One region of the Cellvibrio sp. PSBB023 genome, then DNA from elsewhere that is predicted to be linked to it. Evidence: riboswitches for the same ligand, from Rfam matches in the RefSeq annotation. Region 1 holds a riboswitch; the other holds the start of a gene.
The links. A riboswitch is a leader RNA that binds a small molecule or an ion and turns the genes downstream of it on or off. The one in region 1 is predicted to bind thiamine pyrophosphate.
Positions count from the first base shown of each region.

Region 2: another riboswitch for thiamine pyrophosphate. It lies ahead of thiD (bifunctional hydroxymethylpyrimidine kinase/phosphomethylpyrimidine kinase); the one in region 1 lies ahead of B0D95_RS07340 (FAD-dependent oxidoreductase).

Region 1 covers NZ_CP019799.1:1,634,760-1,643,677, reverse strand. Annotated here, with positions in the region: gene B0D95_RS07365 (TonB-dependent siderophore receptor) at 1-1,728, opposite strand, end outside; gene B0D95_RS07360 (AEC family transporter) at 1,992-2,888, shown strand; gene B0D95_RS07355 (HD-GYP domain-containing protein) at 2,937-4,322, shown strand; gene B0D95_RS07350 (thiazole synthase) at 4,335-5,138, opposite strand; gene thiS (sulfur carrier protein ThiS) at 5,140-5,346, opposite strand; gene B0D95_RS07340 (FAD-dependent oxidoreductase) at 5,359-6,483, opposite strand; TPP riboswitch at 6,522-6,648, opposite strand; gene xseA (exodeoxyribonuclease VII large subunit) at 6,694-8,049, opposite strand; gene guaB (IMP dehydrogenase) at 8,209-8,918, shown strand, end outside.
Region 2 covers NZ_CP019799.1:313,509-322,426, reverse strand. Annotated here, with positions in the region: gene parE (DNA topoisomerase IV subunit B) at 1-374, opposite strand, end outside; gene B0D95_RS01495 (YqiA/YcfP family alpha/beta fold hydrolase) at 399-983, opposite strand; gene cpdA (3',5'-cyclic-AMP phosphodiesterase) at 990-1,772, opposite strand; gene B0D95_RS01485 (DUF1249 domain-containing protein) at 2,014-2,502, opposite strand; gene B0D95_RS01480 (NUDIX domain-containing protein) at 2,632-3,255, opposite strand; gene thiC (phosphomethylpyrimidine synthase ThiC) at 3,314-5,242, opposite strand; gene thiD (bifunctional hydroxymethylpyrimidine kinase/phosphomethylpyrimidine kinase) at 5,271-6,083, opposite strand; TPP riboswitch at 6,160-6,269, opposite strand; gene B0D95_RS01465 (sodium:proton antiporter) at 6,414-7,655, opposite strand; gene nhaD (sodium:proton antiporter NhaD) at 7,837-8,918, opposite strand, start outside.

The DNA of each region.
Region 1 (8,918 bases):
GATATTGAACACCGAGAACTGGGTGTTTAGGCGGTGCTCAAGCCAATCGCTTTTAATGCCCACTTCATACTGCTCCTGAAACTGCGGCTCTGCGTCATACACGGCGCTGCTGCTGGTATCTACGCTTAGCATGCTGCGCCCGCCGTAAGGGGCAAAACTTTTGTTGTAGGAGGCATAAATGCTGTGTGCTTCCACCGGTTGCCACACGACACCCACGCTGGGGCTGATATTGTTGTCGCTGTAATTGCGGCTGCGGTTGGCTGCTCCAGGTGCCAGCAATTGATTTGTGGATTCAAATTCATACCAGTCGTAGCGTGCGCCTACTACCAGCTTGACGCTGGGTACCAGAGTGATGACATCCTGTACGAACATCGCTTGGGATTCAGCGGTGTGTTTGTTGTCGGTGCTGGCTGCGGGGCGAGCTATGGTGCCGCGGTCACTGCGCTTCTCTCCAGTAAAGGGGTTGACGTAACCGTAGAGAAGTGGCGCACGGTTGACGTAAAGCTGCGGCTCGCGATCCTCCCATGCTGAGTCGATGCCGACCATGATGTTGTGTTGCAGGCTACCGGTGTTGAACTCGCCTTGTAGTTCAACGGAATTGGCCGTTGTTTTGTTCATGGTCTCTTGCCATGCATAGCTGTTTTGACGGACAAGTCCCTGCCAATCACAGTTGGTGCCTGTGGGTGTCAGCCCGTTTTGACCGCACCAGGTGCCGCCAAAGAAGTGGTCAAAATTCTGCTCGGCTTCACGCTGGCTAAGGCTCCAGTGCAGCTTCCAGTTTTCCGTTAACTGGTAGCGCACATCCGAGCGCAACACGTTCAGTATGTCCTCCACATAGTCACCTTCTTGGGCAAAACTGGTACGTATGGGAGTACCTGCGGGCAAGCTTTCGTAGGTTGGGCCGCGATCCGGTGTGCGGGTAAGTTCGTCATAGGTGTATTGCACCGTCCACTCCAAACCCTCGCGATTATTGTAGGTAAAGCTGGGGGAGATCATGCGGATGTCGTTTTCAATGCCTTTGCGGAAGCTGTCGCTATCGCCCACTTCACCAGTCACGCGCACGGCAAGGTTTTCGCTGGTTACCTGATTGACATCCAAGGTCAAGCCTCTTGAATCCCAACTACCTGCATACACACCGACACTGCTGGGTGATTCAAAGTTGGCGTACTTGCTCACCATGTTGATAACACCACCGCCTGCGCTGCGGCCATAAAGCAGGGAGGCCGGGCCTTTGAGGATTTCAATGCGCTCGACATTGGCAGTGCTGCGTCTTACCTGACCGCTTTCACGCACGCCATCGCGGTAGATGTCATTGCTGTCGGCGCTGAAGCCGCGAATCATGATGCCATCGCCACGCATGTCGTACTGGGTATTTACGCCCGGTGTACCGGCGAGCATCACACTCAAATCGTTCACGCCATAGAGTTTGTATTTCTGCACATCAATGGTGTCGATGGTTTGCGGCGTGTCTTTGACATCCTGCCCATTGCGGTTGACCTTGGCCTGCTTGTAATTGGTGTAGCTTTTACTGGGGTCCTGCTCGCTCATCGCCTCAATAACGACGGTTGGCATAACCGCTTTTTTGGTTTGTTCGGTTTGCTGGGCAAGGCTTGATTGGCTGGCAGAAATCGCCAGCAACGCCAATACCAATGGCTTAAGTCCGGGGCGATGTGCGGTGCGAGACGTAGCGGATACAGTTGTAACTGCCTGCGAGATGGTAGTGGTCATAGGTTCCCCAAGTAGTGGTTTTGGTAAGGCGGCGCACTATATCCACAAAATTATGGCGCGTAAATGATAATTATTGGCGTTTGATATAATTTTTTGTCCTTGGTTTGGCGCGTCGATCCTCGTGCGGATGAGGGGGGTAGGGAATTTGAATCTGGCGACATAGATATTCCCCGTAAGTCGCCTAAACTGCCAAAATACCGCCATGGTTTTTGGGGTTATTTTTGATTGCTGCGCAATGGGCAGCGTTTTGCGGTAAATGTTTCATGGAAAATATTGTAGTTGTGGTGATTGCGTTGCTGATTGGTCTGTCATTGCAGCGCGTTAAACGTATTCCGGAAAATTGTGCGACATCCCTTAATTTGTATGTCATTTACGTCGCCTTACCGGCACTGGTTCTGGTTGAGATTCCCAAGCTCACCTTTAACCATGAGGCGGTAATTACGGTTATCGCTGCCTGGGTGATTATGCTTTTTGCGGCGGTGATTACTTGGGTAACGGCGCGGGCCTTGTCCTGGTCGCGCGAGGTGACGGGGGCGATATTGTTATTGGTTACACTGGGCAATACCGGTTTTGTGGGTATTCCCTTGATTGAGGCGCATTTGGGGAGGGAGGCCTTGCCCTATGCCATTCTGTATGACCAGTTGGGCACCTTTATCGGGCTGAATACCCTGGGTATCGGGTTGGCGTGTTACTACTCGTCCAGCCAGAGTTCGGTCGCAGGCATTGCGCGCAATATTCTGGTTTTTCCGCCATTTATCGCCTTGATGCTGGCGTTTGCAGTGGGGGCATTGTGGGTGTATCCGGAGTGGTTAGCCGCCGCACTCGGGCGAATCTCATCTACACTGGTTCCAGTGGTCATGGTTGCTGTTGGCTTGCAGTGGCGCTTGTCATTGAAGCGTGAGTATTTTTCGCCGCTCTTGCTGGGGCTGTTTTATATGCTGGTGGTCACCCCGGCGTTTGCCTGGTTTGGGCTGTGGCTGTTCGATATCGATGGCTTGGCGGCGCGGGTTATTTTATTGGAAGCGGCAATGCCTGCCATGATTTCTGCCGGTGTACTGGCGACTACACATAACCTGGCGCCGCGTTTGGCGGCCTCCATGGTGGGCTATAGCTTGTTGTTGGGCTTATTCAGTGTGTGGGTGTGGCGCTTGTTAATCTAATAACGGATAAAAATTCTTCGGTAAATTTTTGCACGGATGGTTTTATGTATGTCGCATGATCAACAGTCATTCGTGACGGATGACGGTTCGACGTTATGGGAACCTTTACAGCTCGGCGTTTATGCGGATTACCTTGCGCGCTTGTCCGCAACAAACCCGGTGATTGTTACTGACGATATTATGGCGGCTGATGGACAGCTATTGCTGCCGCGCGCCACAGTGCTTGACCAGGCCGCTATCGCTCGCTGGAAACACAAAACGCTTGCTCGTCCTCTCGCCAATTCCATTCAGCTAAGCAAATCCATCTCCACCGATGATTTGTTGCAGCATCTGCTCGATACCATTCGCTCCACAGAATATTTCCAGTCATTGGCTGAGCGTAAACATCCAATCAGCTCTCTGGAGCCAGCTTGTGCCAAGTTGTCCAGCCTGCCGTTAGTGCAGCAATTTTTAACGGTTATGGCGGCGCAGATGAGTGATTTATACGAGCGCACGCTGTGCGTCAGTCTCTGGGCGTTGTACATCGCGCAGGAAATGCGTTTGCCTGCGCAGGATTCGGGTGAGGTTTTCTGGGCAGCAATCACCCACGATATTGGCATGTTGTTCATCGATCCGCAGGTGCTTAACAAAACCGAGGGATTAACGGCGGCGGATTGGCGGCAGGTGCAGCGCCATGTGGAAATATCGCGCCGTATTTTGATGGATATACCGGGCATATCCGAACCCCTTGTGACGGCTGTCAGTGAGCACCACGAGCGCTGTGATGGTACAGGGTATCCACAGGCGAAGGTGGAGAGCGAGTTGTCGCTTTTTGGGCAAATTCTCGCGGTGGCAGATTCAATTGTTGGTATTTACTTTAATCGCTTTAAAGCGCAAGGGCGCCGGTGGCGAGAGGTTATTCCGGTATTGGAGATGAACCGCGCGGCTTATTTGTATCGCAGTTGCGACATTGTCACTACCATGATTTTGCGCAGTGAGTTGCCGCTGCCGGATGTAGTCAGTGGCAGTGGTGTGCCTGAATTCGCCGAGCGCATGCTGCAACAAAATTTGCAATTGCAACGCTGGTTTACGCAGCTGCGCGATTGCTTAACGGCTGTGGGTTATACCCATGGCGACCGTAAATTACATGCGCTGCAAAACGTTATTTTCCATGTTGCGACTACTTTTAAAGGCAGCATGCTTTTTAAAGAAGATTTGCGTGAATCGCTGGAGTCCATGGCGGGGCAAGAGGGAAATAGCATCAGCAAAGTGGTTGCCGATGCCTCATTGGCACAGCAGGAAATGACATTTCATTTGCAGCGTTTGAGTCGCATGTTGCAAATGTATATTTCAAGTAATGACGCAAAAGATCCTAAAATTCTCGCGCGGCTGCAAGAAGGTTTTACTGCTATCGGCGGCTATATTGCACAGCGCAATACGCCGCCTGACTCTTGAGTGCAGTGGGTTTTACTGCTGGTGCCAAAAGGGTTGGCCAATGGTGGGGGTGCTTGGACTGGCCGTTTGGCGTTTTTGCATCAGACCCGCCTTATAGGCTTTGCGGCCTGCATCAATCGCATCGGCAAATGCTTCAGCCATGAGCGGCGGGTTGTGCGCTTTGGCGACGGCAGTATTCAGCAAGATGCCATCAAAGCCCATTTCCATCGCTTCCGCTGCTTGCGAGGGTGCACCCAGGCCTGCATCGATAATCATGGGTACATCTTTAATGCGCTCGCGCAGGGTGCGCAAATTGTAGCGGTTCAATAAGCCCTGGCCGGTACCGATGGGCGAACCCCAAGGCATTAATACTTCGCAGCCCACATCCAATAAGCGTTTGCACAAAATCAAATCATCGGTGCAGTAGGGCAGCACTTTAAAACCTTTTTTAATCAGAATGTCTGCTGCTTCCAGCAGGCCAAAAGGGTCGGGTTGCAGATTGTAATCGTCGCCCACCACTTCCAGTTTGATCCAGTCGGTATTAAAAATTTCGCGCGACATTTCCGCGAGCGTCACTGCTTCCTTAACCGATTTGCAACCCGCCGTATTGGGCAGCAGGCGACAGCCGCTCTCCTGAATATATTGCCAAATAGCATCGCCATCGCGATTGGCTGGATTTTGGCGGCGCAAACCGAGGGTAACAATGTCACTGCGCGATTGAATGATAGAATCGCGCATTAACTGCGGCGATGCGTAAAGTGCTGTGCCCAATAAAAAGCGGCTGGAAAATGTTTCGCCGTAGAGGGTGAAATCTTTTTCAGGTTTGTTGTAACTCATATCAACCTCCACCAACCGGTTTGACGATATCGACTTGATCGCCATCCAATAATTCGCGCTCGGAATAGGTCGAGCGAGGCACAAATTCGCCGTTTATGGCCACGGCGATTTTACTGTCGCCATAGCCCCATTGTTGTAAGGCATCGCCGAGCAGCGTCTTTGCCGCAAGCGTTTGCGTTTCGTTGTTTACACTCAGTTCAATTGTCATAAGCTGTGTTTTCTAGTGGCGATTTAACAGTGCGGAAAAAATCGGTTCTGGCTTGTTAAATACATGGGCAAGCACATTTTCAACCACGGCTGGTGCAAGCAAATAACCGTGGCGAAATAATCCGTTAGCGCTAATCAGGCCGACCTCAACATCTACCCTGGGTAAGTTATCCATAAATGCCGGACGCAAATTGGTATCCATTTCGATAATGCGCGCTTCGGCAAAGGCGGGCGACAAGGTGTAAAGCGCGCTGCTTAATTCAAGGCTGGATTGCAGTGTAACCGGCGAGCGATCCTCGCTCTCGATCTGCGTGGCGCCGATAATAAAACGATTGCCCGGTTTCGGCACCACATAAAGTTGATAGCGCGGGTGCATTAACCGCACCGGGCGCTGCAAACGGATTTCACTGGTTTCTACATGCAGTGTTTCACCGCGCACGCCGCGCAATTGTCGCGCTGGGGTTTTAGCGCCCAGCCCACGGCAATCGATGACCAAATCAAACGTTTCGGCGGTGCCATTGGCGATAATTTTTCCCGCCGCTACGTCGACGGCGGTATGTTCGCGTAGGTGAATGGTGCTCTGGATAATCTCATCGCCAAGCAAGCGTAAAAATTCGCGGTTGTGCAGATGGCCTTCTTCTTCCAAAAATAAACCTTGCTGAAAGTTCGGGCTTAAATCCGGCTCCAGGGTTTGAATCTGCAATTGGTTTACTGCTTCATAACGACGGCATTCGGGAATCACAAAATGTAATTCGCGTACAAATTGTTCCAGTTCGCTCGCATCTTGCGGGTGCGCCACTACCAAACTGCCGTTGCTAAAAAACAGTGGGTCACTGGTATTACTGTCGGCATTGAGTTGCGCCGCCCAGTGTGGCCAATGTGCGAGTGCAAATTGCCCCATGCGGTAAACCCCTTCATCGGACACCACCGCTTCGCTCAGGGGAGCGACCATGCCCGCTGCGGTAAATGCCGCCGCGCGTTTGCTTTGGGGTTCGGTGGGGGTAAAACTGCCCGCTTCAAACAAACTGACCTCAAGCCCGGCTTTATTTAATTGCCATGCGAGCAATCGGCCAAGCAAACCGGCACCGGCGATAGCAATCTTGTGGGGAAGGGATGTGTTATGTGTTGAGTCTTTCATAGTGCCTCTGAGTCGAGGCGGAGAGTGGGCAATAGCCATGGCTGATGCACCTTGTTCCCTCCGCAGGTATTAGCCTGTTCAGGTTCTACGGATTGGGCCGAACCCATCTCAGCCTCCGTATGACTCACTGTTCAGTGAGGCACCAAGGCGCTCCGACAAGAAGGTGGCCAATATACTGGCCACCCTTTTACTTGGCAATCTATACGCGGTTTATTTACTGATGGATTCCACCCTGCAAACAAATTCTCCCTGCGCTACCCGTGCATTGAGGGTAGTGCCAGGCATAACCTGATTGCTGTGGGTGATCACCTTTTGCGTCTGGGGGTCGGTTACCAATGCGTAGCCGCGCTCCAGTGTGCTCAACGGATTCAATGTGTTTAACAAGCGCACCGCCTCACCATGGGCTTGTTTCTTGCGCTCGATAATCCGGTATTGCGCCTTTTGCAGGCGCTGGGCGTAGGCGGAAATCCGTTCATTCAGTTGTTGCAAGCGCACTTGTGGGTGATGCGCCTGTTGGCGGATCTGCAACTGTTGAAGGCGGTTTTTGTAATCCACCAGTAAGTGCTTGAGATGATTTTTCAGGCGCAGTTCGAGATTATCCAGACGCTGCGCCTGCTGTTCCAATCGTTCACGCGGGTGGCGCAAACGCTGGCGCAGGTTATGCAAATGCTTTTGCCACTGCTGCAAACGGCGCAACATGGCTTCTTCAAGCAGCACCTCAAAACCGATAAATTTATCCAGCCAGTCATCGCCATCGGGTACGAGCAGTTCAGCGGCAGCCGATGGTGTGGGTGCGCGCAGGTCGGCAACAAAGTCGGCGATGGTGAAATCCACCTCATGGCCAACGCCGCTCACAATGGGCAAGGCACTGTTAAATATGGCGCGTGCGACGATTTCCTCGTTAAACGACCACAAGTCTTCCATGGAGCCACCACCACGGGTCAGCAGCAACACATCAAATAAACCGCAGCGGTTGGCCAGTTCAATTGCCTTCACAATTTGCGGTGCTGACTCTTTGCCCTGAACTGCCACCGGGATCACGGTCACTGGAATGCTGGGGAAGCGGCGCTCCAGTACGCTCAGTACATCGCGAATGGCCGCGCCGGTGGGGGAGGTGATAACACCTATGTGTTTGGGGAGCGGTGGCAGGGCTTTTTTATGGGCTTCATTGAACAGTCCTTCTTGTGCCAGCTTGTGTTTGAGCTCATCAAAGGCGCGCTGCAAGGCGCCGCTACCAGCTTCTTCCATGTGTTCGGCGATAATTTGGTAGTCGCCGCGGCCTTCATAAAGGCTGACGCGTGCGCGCAACAGCACATGCTGCCCCTGCTGCGGCTTAAAGCGTACCAACATGTTGCGATTGCGGAACATGCAACAGCGCACCTGTGCCTGATCGTCCTTCAGGGTGAAATACCAGTGACCGGAGGAGGGGGTGGAAACGTTAGAAAGTTCGCCTTCCACCCACAGCAGCGGCAGGTGGGTTTCGAGCAGCTGGCGCGCCTGACGATTGAGCTGGCTGACGCTGAATATCTCGCGGTCAGTTGTTTTTGGGGGTAAGGTAGTTGTCATAGGGCGCCATTCTAGGTGATGCCTGTGATTGAGGGTAGCCTTGATCGGCGTATTGGCGCCTGTAGCCAACACTAGATATTGTGGTTTCTGGTTTACCGGCGTCGCTCAAGTCGATATACTTCCGCGCTTATTTTTTTATCTGCTTTGAGGTTGGATGCTATGTTGCGAATTGCTGAAGAAGCCCTCACCTTTGATGACGTATTATTGGTGCCAGGTTATTCGGATGTCACCCCGAAAGATGTCTCCCTGAAGACTCAGTTGACTCGCAAGATTCAATTAAACATTCCCCTCATCTCGGCGGCCATGGATACCGTAACCGAATCCCGCTTGGCGATTGCCATGGCGCAGGAAGGCGGTATCGGCATCATTCACAAGAATATGTCTATCGAGGCTCAGGCGGCGGAAGTGCGCGCGGTGAAGAAGTTCGAAGCCGGTGTGGTGAAAGATCCCATCACCATCGACTCCGCCGCTACCATTCGCGACCTGATTGCCCTGACCCGCAAGAACAATATTTCCGGTGTTCCCGTGCTGCATAACGGCGATCTGGTTGGCATAGTGACCGGTCGCGATGTGCGCTTTGAAACCAATCTGGATGCCAGCGTGTCCAGCATCATGACTCCCAAAGAACAGTTGGTCACCGTCAAAGAAGGCTTCACTGCGGAAGAAGTGCGCAATTTGCTGCACAAACACCGTATCGAGAAAGTATTGGTCGTTAACGACAACTTCGAGCTGACCGGCTTGATTACCGTTAAGGATATGAACAAAGCCGAAAAATACCCCACTGCCTGTAAAGACCCCGAAGGGCGCTTACGTGTTGGCGCCAGTATTGGTACCAGCCGCGATACCGACGAGCGTGTCGCGGCGCTGGT
Region 2 (8,918 bases), 1.3 Mb from region 1:
AATTTTTCCGACAAGGCGTTTACTACGGATACACCTACACCGTGCAAGCCGCCGGAAAATTGATAATTTTTGTTGGAGAATTTACCGCCCGCATGGAGCGTACACAAAATCACTTCTACACCCGGTTTGCCTTGCTCCGGGTGAATATCCACCGGCATACCGCGACCATCATCCACCACGGTTACCGAGTGATCTTTATGCAGAATCACATCAATAGTCTTGGCGTGCCCAGCCAGGGCCTCATCCACGGAGTTGTCGATAATTTCCTGTGCCAGGTGATTGGGGCGTGTTGTTTCGGTATACATGCCCGGGCGTTTTTTTACCGGGTCTAATCCCGTGAGTACTTCAATATCTTCTGCGGAATAATTTGCCATCTTGTTGTCTTTTTACCGAATGGTTTAAAAAAAGGCCGAGTGATTAAAAAATGTCATGCTGTCAGCCAAAAAACGCTCAAAGCCCTGAAAGGCGTGATCACCGCCCGCTTCTATCGTTTGTTTGCAGCCAGCATATTTTTCTACGGCATGACGGTAATCGAGCGTTTCATCGCCCGTTTGCACCAGCAGCCAATAATTCTGCAGGCGCGAAGGTGTTACATCTACAGCGACAATTTCATCAATATGGTGCGCGTGTAAGCGGTAGCTATCATCGGTGTGATAACTTTTCAGGTCAACCTCTAAATACGCCGGCATAAAATCCTGTGGCCGCACGGCAGGGTTAATTAATACCGCGCGCAAATTGTACTTTTCTGCAAGCCACGTGGCCCAAAATCCGCCCAGCGAGCTTCCCATCAAATAAACCGGTTCCGGTGACAGGGATTCAACCAATGCCTCCAGTATCGCCTGAGTCTGCTGCGGGTAAGGTGGCAATTGCGGGCAGTAAAAGGCAACCTCAGGATGATGCTGCGCAAGCCACTGCGCCGTTTGCTGCGCTTTGAAGGAAAGGGGGGAACTCAAAAAACCATGGATATAGACCAATGCCGCCATGGGGAATCAATAACCTGCTGACCGGTAGTCAATCACATATTGCTTGTTGGTAACGCGGGCAACGCCGGTATCAAATTGACCGTCGGCGCGTAAATCGAACCAGCGATACCCGGGCATTTGAGTATCTACTGTGAAAGTATCGCACTTGGGTTTGAACTGCACGCAGGTGGACGGCGTTGCCAACAGGGAAACGCCTTTGCGCTGCTGCTGAAACTCCTGATGGACATGACCCCAAGTGATAATTTTTACTTGTGAGTGGCTATCGATCAATTGGAAGAAGGCATCGGCATTGCGCACTATATATTGGTCAATCCATGCGCTGCCCACCAGAACGGGTTGGTGATGCAGGGAAACAATCACATGTTTGTCGCGGTGGGTGCGCAGCGCGTGCGCGAGAAAATCCAATTCGCTGGCCGCTAACTGCCCATAGACCTGACCGGGCACACTGGAGTCCAATAACACCAACAACCAATCCCCCAGCATAACCAAACGGCTTTGAATACCCAGGTGATCCTGATTTGCCGCCATCAAATCAGCGGAATCATGATTGCCAGGCAACCAGCTTAAAGGCTGGGAAAAATAGCGACGGATACTGGTTTCAAAACGCTGGTAACAATCTTTATGTGCTTCACTGGCGATATCGCCAGTGCATAAAAGATGATCAAAACCGGATTCAGAGGTCTGAATCAGCTGCAAAACGTCATCGAGACTCTGGTCAGTATTTAGCCCCAAAAGAGATTCGCTCTGTTGCGCTCCCAAATGGCAATCGGTTATCTGAATCAGACGCACTGGCGGCTCTCATCCTTTGATAGTCGGGTTACTGTAGTGGTTGGGTTATTTTTGTAGTGGTTGAGCTTATGCGTAAAATTGACAGCCCATCTATGATGACTGAGGCGTCACAATAAGTGGGATATTAGCAGCAACAATATACGCAAGGTAGTTGTCGCGCCAGTCTCAAAAAAGAAAAATGCCGCGTTCGACGGCCAAGAAATGTAAAACTTAAGCCTGCTGTGAACCAATCGACATTCTATTAAAAAGGAGCCAATTCGTTCGCATCGTGACCTTGTGCCAGGCACAAGTTCAGCCATTCACCCAAAAAACGATTGAGCTGGTATTTTTCATCGCTTTGGTACATAGACTGGTTGGGATAATCGTAGCGGGGGCGCAAGCGTTTGTGACCTTCCCATGCCAGCACTTCGGCGAGCTTGGCATCGTGGTACATACGCAAGGTAAGTTTGGGCATGGACAACCACTCGGAAGCAACACCCATGGCCGTTCGGCTCAATTCCAGGGTTGTGGTATAGGGCGAGCGTTCAGTGATTTTCAAAAGATGCAACCACGGCTGATTTGCAGTGGTCACTATAAAACGGATCTCATCCGCTGCCTCGCGCGCAACCAACTTGGATAAGCGCACATAATTTGCTTCGCATTCCGCCATTTGCAAAGGTAAGTCCACTTTGTAACGTTCCTTATAAGTCACGTACTCGGGTTGAGCCTTGGCAACACGCAATGTAAACATACAAACCTGATAACAAACGGATAATGAGCGACAAGATCATCAAATTGATCCTGCCCAGATAAGGGCGAGCAGCGTCGCCCTGAGTGAAGTGTTAGCCAGAGATGCAGCTAAGTCAATGACAATAAAAAATTATTCTGCCGCCACTTGCGTACGTAAACGGTTGCGATTCATTTGCAACCACTGCAAACAAATTAACGCGGCAGCATTATTAAACGCACCGTTTAATAACTCGGCAAAGACATCTTCGGCAGCCAGTATGTGCACACGTATATCTTCACCTTCTTCCGGCAAACCAAATACGCCACCGGCCGAACCCAGATCACACAAACCACAAAATAAATGTAATTTTTCATCAGAACCACCAGGGCTGGATAAATAATTACAAATATATTCCATTGCATAAGGCGTTACGTTTGCCTCTTCCAACAATTCGCGGCGCGCAACATCCTCTGGGGATTCCCCCTCTTCCAGCATGCCGGCAACCACTTCGTAACACCAGGGACCGTTAGGCTCGTCGAGTGCACCTACACGAAATTGTTCCACCATGCCAATCAAATCGCGCCGTGGATCGTACAACACAACAGCCACAGCTTCGCCGCGCACAAACAATTCGCGGCCAATTTCCTTGCCCCACCCACCTTCAAATAATTTATGACGCAGGAAGATTTTTTCCACACGGAAAAAACGTTTATACATTTCTTCACGGCGAATGATGTCAACATCCGCGCGGGTAAATTCCGGTTTTTTGATCATAACTAAAGTCTTGTTGATTGTTTAAATCCCCCCTTTGAAAAAAGAGGGGAGAAGGGATTTATACCCTATGGTAAATCTCTGCGCCCGCTTCCAAAAACTCTTTGGATTTCTGTTTCATTTCCGCTTCGACATCGATCATCTTGATAATATCCTGATCGCCAATCACGGAAATATCCGCACCATTTTTTGCAGCGTAGTCACGCACTTCCTGGGTGATTTTCATGGAGCAGAATTTAGGCCCGCACATAGAGCAAAAGTGCGCTACTTTTGCTGAGTCTTTCGGCAGGGTTTCATCGTGATAAGAACGCGCCGTATCTGGATCGAGCCCCAGGTTAAATTGATCTTCCCAGCGGAATTCAAAACGCGCTTTTGAAAGCGCATTATCGCGCAACTGCGCACCCGGGTGACCTTTCGCCAAATCGGCGGCGTGGGCGGCAATTTTGTAGGTGATAATGCCTTCTTTTACGTCGTCTTTATTCGGCAAGCCCAAATGCTCTTTTGGCGTTACATAACAAAGCATGGCGCAACCGAACCAGCCGATCATGGCCGCACCAATACCCGAGGTGATGTGGTCATAACCCGGCGCGATATCGGTTGTTAATGGCCCAAGGGTATAGAAAGGCGCTTCGTCGCACACTTCCAATTGTTTATCCATATTTTCCTTGATCATGTGCATTGGCACATGGCCGGGGCCTTCGATCATGCACTGCACATCGTGTTTCCAGGCGATTTTGGTTAACTCACCCAAGGTTTCCAGCTCGCCGAATTGCGCTTCATCGTTGGCATCGGCAATAGAACCGGGGCGCAGGCCGTCGCCCAATGAGAAGCTTACGTCGTAAGCTTTCATGATTTCGCAAATTTCTTCAAAGTGGGTGTAGAGGAAATTTTCCTGGTGATGCGCCAAACACCACTTGGCCATAATCGAGCCACCACGCGACACTATGCCCGTCACGCGTTTAGCCGTGAGCGGTACATAGCGCAGCAATACACCGGCGTGGATAGTAAAATAATCAACGCCCTGCTCAGCTTGTTCAATCAAGGTATCGCGGAAAATTTCCCACGTCAGGTTTTCAGCAATGCCATCCACTTTTTCCAAGGCTTGATAAATTGGCACAGTGCCAATAGGTACGTGTGAATTGCGAATAATCCACTCGCGGGTTTCGTGAATATTTTTGCCGGTGGATAAATCCATCACCGTATCCGCCCCCCAACGCGCGCCCCAAGTGAGCTTTTCCACTTCTTCTTCAATCGAAGAACCCAGTGCTGAGTTGCCAATATTGCCGTTGATTTTTACCAGGAAATTGCGCCCGATAATCATCGGTTCCAATTCCGGGTGATTGATGTTGGCCGGGATAATCGCACGACCACGCGCAACTTCGCTGCGCACAAATTCCGGGGTAATTTCATCGGGAATACTCGCGCCGAAACTCATGCCTTTGTGTTGCTGCCCCAAGGCTTTATATTGGGGATCTACGCCCAATTCACGCGCTTGTGCCAGCGCCATATTTTCGCGGATGGCGATGTATTCCATCTCCGGCGTGATGATGCCTTTTTTGGCATAGTGCATTTGCGATACGTTCATACCCGGTTTGGCACGGCGCGGCTTGCGAGTGAGGTTGAAGCGCAGATGTGCAAGCTTCGGATCATTCAATCGCGCATTGGTAAATTCGGAATGGCTGTCTTCCAAAATTTCTGTGTCATTTCGCTCTTCAATCCAAGTGCTGCGCACATCGCCCAAACCAGTACGCAAATCGATAGTCACATTTGGATCAGTGTAAGGGCCTGAGGTGTCGTACACACGTACGGGCGGATTTTTCTCGCCGCCAAAATCAGTGGGAGTATCCGCCAGAGTGATTTCACGCATAGGCACACGAATATCCGAACGCGAACCCTGCACATAAATTTTTTGCGAGCCGGTAAAGGGTTGTACCGAGGCTTTATCTACTTCGGCAGTTTGACTGAGAATTTTGTCGACGCTGGTATTCATAATAATGGCCTTGTCTTAATCAGTTGTATTAGTAAAAGGAATAAAAGTGATGTACCGGGCCTGCGCCCTGCCCTATGTGTAATTTTTCTGAATGCAGTAACGCATGGTGCAAATAATCTTTTGCCTGGGCGACAGCCACTTGCAGTGGTAGTTTTTTTGCCAAACCGGCGGCGATAGCGGATGCCAAGGTGCAACCGGTGCCGTGGGTATTTTTAGTGTGTAATCGCGGTGCTGAAAACGCGTGGGTTCCCTGCGGCGTAACTAATAAATCCACCGCATTTTCGCTGTCGCTATGGCCGCCTTTCATCAACACGGCGCGCGCGCCCAGGGCCATGATACGCTCGCCCTGCTGTTGCATTTGTTCATGGGTTGTCGCCACCGGTGCGTTTAATAGCACGGCAGCTTCATGCAAATTGGGCGTGATAATACTGGCCAGTGGCATGAGTTGGGTAATGAGTGTCTGGATTGCATTTTCTGCCAATAAACGATCGCCACTGGTGGCGACCATCACTGGGTCAAGCACAAAGGGAATCACGGGATAGGCACTGAGTGATTGCGCAACAGCATCGATAATTTCCGCTGTTGCCAGCATGCCACTTTTGATCGCGCCGACCTGTAAATCACTGAGCACAGAGTGTATTTGCTGCTGGACAAACACCGGAGGAATGGGGAATACGCCCTGTACTCCCAAGGTATTTTGCGCAGTGAGCGATGAAATAACGCTTGCACCAAATACACCCAAGGCGGAAAAGGTTTTTAAATCGGCCTGGATACCTGCACCACCACCGCTATCGCTACCGGCAATGGTGAGTGCTATGGGCGTGGATAAGGGTGAATTCATTGCACTTCCGCCATTCATTGACTAAACAGCAACAGCGCGGAAAGAAGAGAAATAACCAAGGCATGAGACGCATGCAAAACTGGAGGCTCTCGTTCCCTACGCCGGTACTAACCGGATCAGGTCGGCGGGTATATCTCAGCATGAATACAGGCTAGTCGCCCCTAAACAGCACCCCGACAAGAAAACCGCAGTCTATTGGAGTTGGCCCATAGAGTAAAGAAACACGAGTTTTGTCGCTCCGCCCAAAGCTCAAACATCGCCATAAAAAACTCCCTTTTGCCTGAGCCAAAGGGAGTTTTTTGCACGATCAATCAGGGCAAAAAAGTCGGTTTATTCTGACTTTTCCTGTGATTTCAATAGCCCCAACTTACCCGCCAACAGGGCGGTAGTGGGCGCTTGAATCAAAATAGTCCCGAGAATAAAGATAAAGGTGATAGCGCCAACTACATCGATACCGGGCACCTTCATACCCGCCAGAATCCCCACCAGGGCGGCGGGAATCACGCCGGTTTCGCGGGTCCAACTCATAAACACCAGCTCTTTCCAGCTCCATTTGGCGCGGCGATCCGGGCCCGCACACAAAAATACAGTGACCGGGCGAGCGATAAAAATAAAGACAAACAACAACATCAAACCAACACCCAGATATTCTTTAAGTAAGTGGAAGTTCACTTGTGACCCGAGCAGGATGAAAATAAACATGCGCATCAACAAGGCAGTATTACCCACGTAATCTTCCAGGTATTCATGCTCGTGCTCGTCCAGCGGCAAACCAAATGACTCTTTATTGCCAATCATCACACCCAGCGTAAATACCGCCATAAACCCTGATGCACCTATTTCGTCGGCCAACAGGTATACGGTAATCACCGCCAGGATAATCACAAAAGGCGTTACCTCACGGAAAATACCCATGCTGCCATGAGCCATCAGCAGCGCAGCGCTGTAACCAACAATCGCGCCCAGCACCAACCCCATACCCGCTTCATAGGTCAATTCCCCCATAGAATGCGTCAGGCTGAAACCCTCGCCGGTTCCCATCACATAAGCCACTACCGCAAAGGTCGCGATGGCCCCCATGGCATCATTAAGGGCCGACTCACTCATCACCGTTTGCGATACACGGTCTTTGATGGGCACTTGTTTGAAAATTGGAACCAGTGTCGCCGGGTCTGTTGAAGCGGTGAGTGCCGCCAGCACAAGCGCAACACCAATAGGAATCCCCAGCCAGACGCCGGCATAGGTCATGATGGCACCAGTGATCAATACCCCGACTGTGGCAATAACAGCCAATGTAATCCAGATTTCCTTTAACACCGCAAAGCGCAGTGTCGCTCCACCTTCAAACAACAAGTAACAGGCACCGATGGTCAGAATTAACTGATTCATGGTTGAGTCAGCAGCTACATGCAGGATTCCACCAATGGTTGGCCCAAGGCCGATACCAATTAATAGAAACAGCACTATGTCCGGCACTTTGATTTTTTTGGCGATCACGCCCCCCAACAGACCGGTAAAAATGATGATCCCCACATACATGAGGTCGAGTTTGGCAATCTCTAATGACGACATAGCTGCTCCACTGGAAAGGTTAAAAAATGTTAAAGCCAGAAATGCGCGAATCCTGACAGCTAGCGTCAAATAGCATTATAAATTGTGTGTAAATTCATGTGCCTAACCTCCTTCAGTTATCGATTCCCCATAAAAAAACCGGAGACAAGCTCCGGTTTTTTTACATTTACTATAGTTGAGATTATCCGAACACAAGGTTCGCCAAGGTCAATGCGACGACATAACCACAACTATAAGCAATAAACACAAATGGGGTGTAACGCAAGAAGGCACCAAAGGTTAAGCCTTTTACTTTACTCATGGCGATAATTCCCGCAGCCGAACCAATCGCCAACATGGAACCGCCCACACCGACACCGTAGGTTAAGGCCAACCATTCGGGCGTTTGCAGTACCGGCTCGGACTTTAACAGCGCCGCTGTCAGCGGGACGTTATCAATCAGCGCCGAGAACATACCCATTAAATAGTTAGCGTATTGCGGTGCCAACTGGGTATAGAAGTTGGTCAGCAAATCCAATGTACCAATCTCTTTGAGCATCCCCACCAGCAACAGAATACCGAGGAAGAACAGCAGGGTTTCGTATTCAATCTGGCGCACATACTCAAGAATGCGTATCTCTTCCGGGTCCATATCCATAAAGTGACCAATAAAAAACATAATCGATAAACCAACCAGGAAGGTCAGAACCGGTGGAACGCCAAAGAAGAAATTAAAGAGCATGGTGCACAGGATTGTGCTGAAAAATGTCCCTACAATCGCCCAGTCCATACCGGTAAACACGCGGGGATCTTTCTCAGTGACAACTTGACCGGTAACACCGGGGAACATTAAACAAGCCAAGACCAGAACACCTGCAATTGCAGGAATCCACAGTAATAAAAGCTGCGGCATAGTGACGTGACCGGAGAGGAAAATCATCAGCGTTGTCACATCGCCTGTAATCAGGGCAACACCGCCTGAGTTCACCGCAAATACCACCAATACTGCCAATTTGATGCGGGTACGTTGATCCACATTAAATGCATGCACCAGACCCAGTGTTACCAAGGTAGCGGTAACATTGTCACAGATCATGGACAACATCATCGCAAACAGTGCCACCAGTATCATCAAGCTACGCGTGCTCATCTGTGCCGGGCACAAGCGCTGCACTACTGACTGCACAATTCCCTTGGCATTGAGGTAGGCAACGAAAGTCATAGTCGCCATCAGGAACAACCAAAGCGTGGCAATTTCCAACAGATTGTGATTGAGCTTTTCCA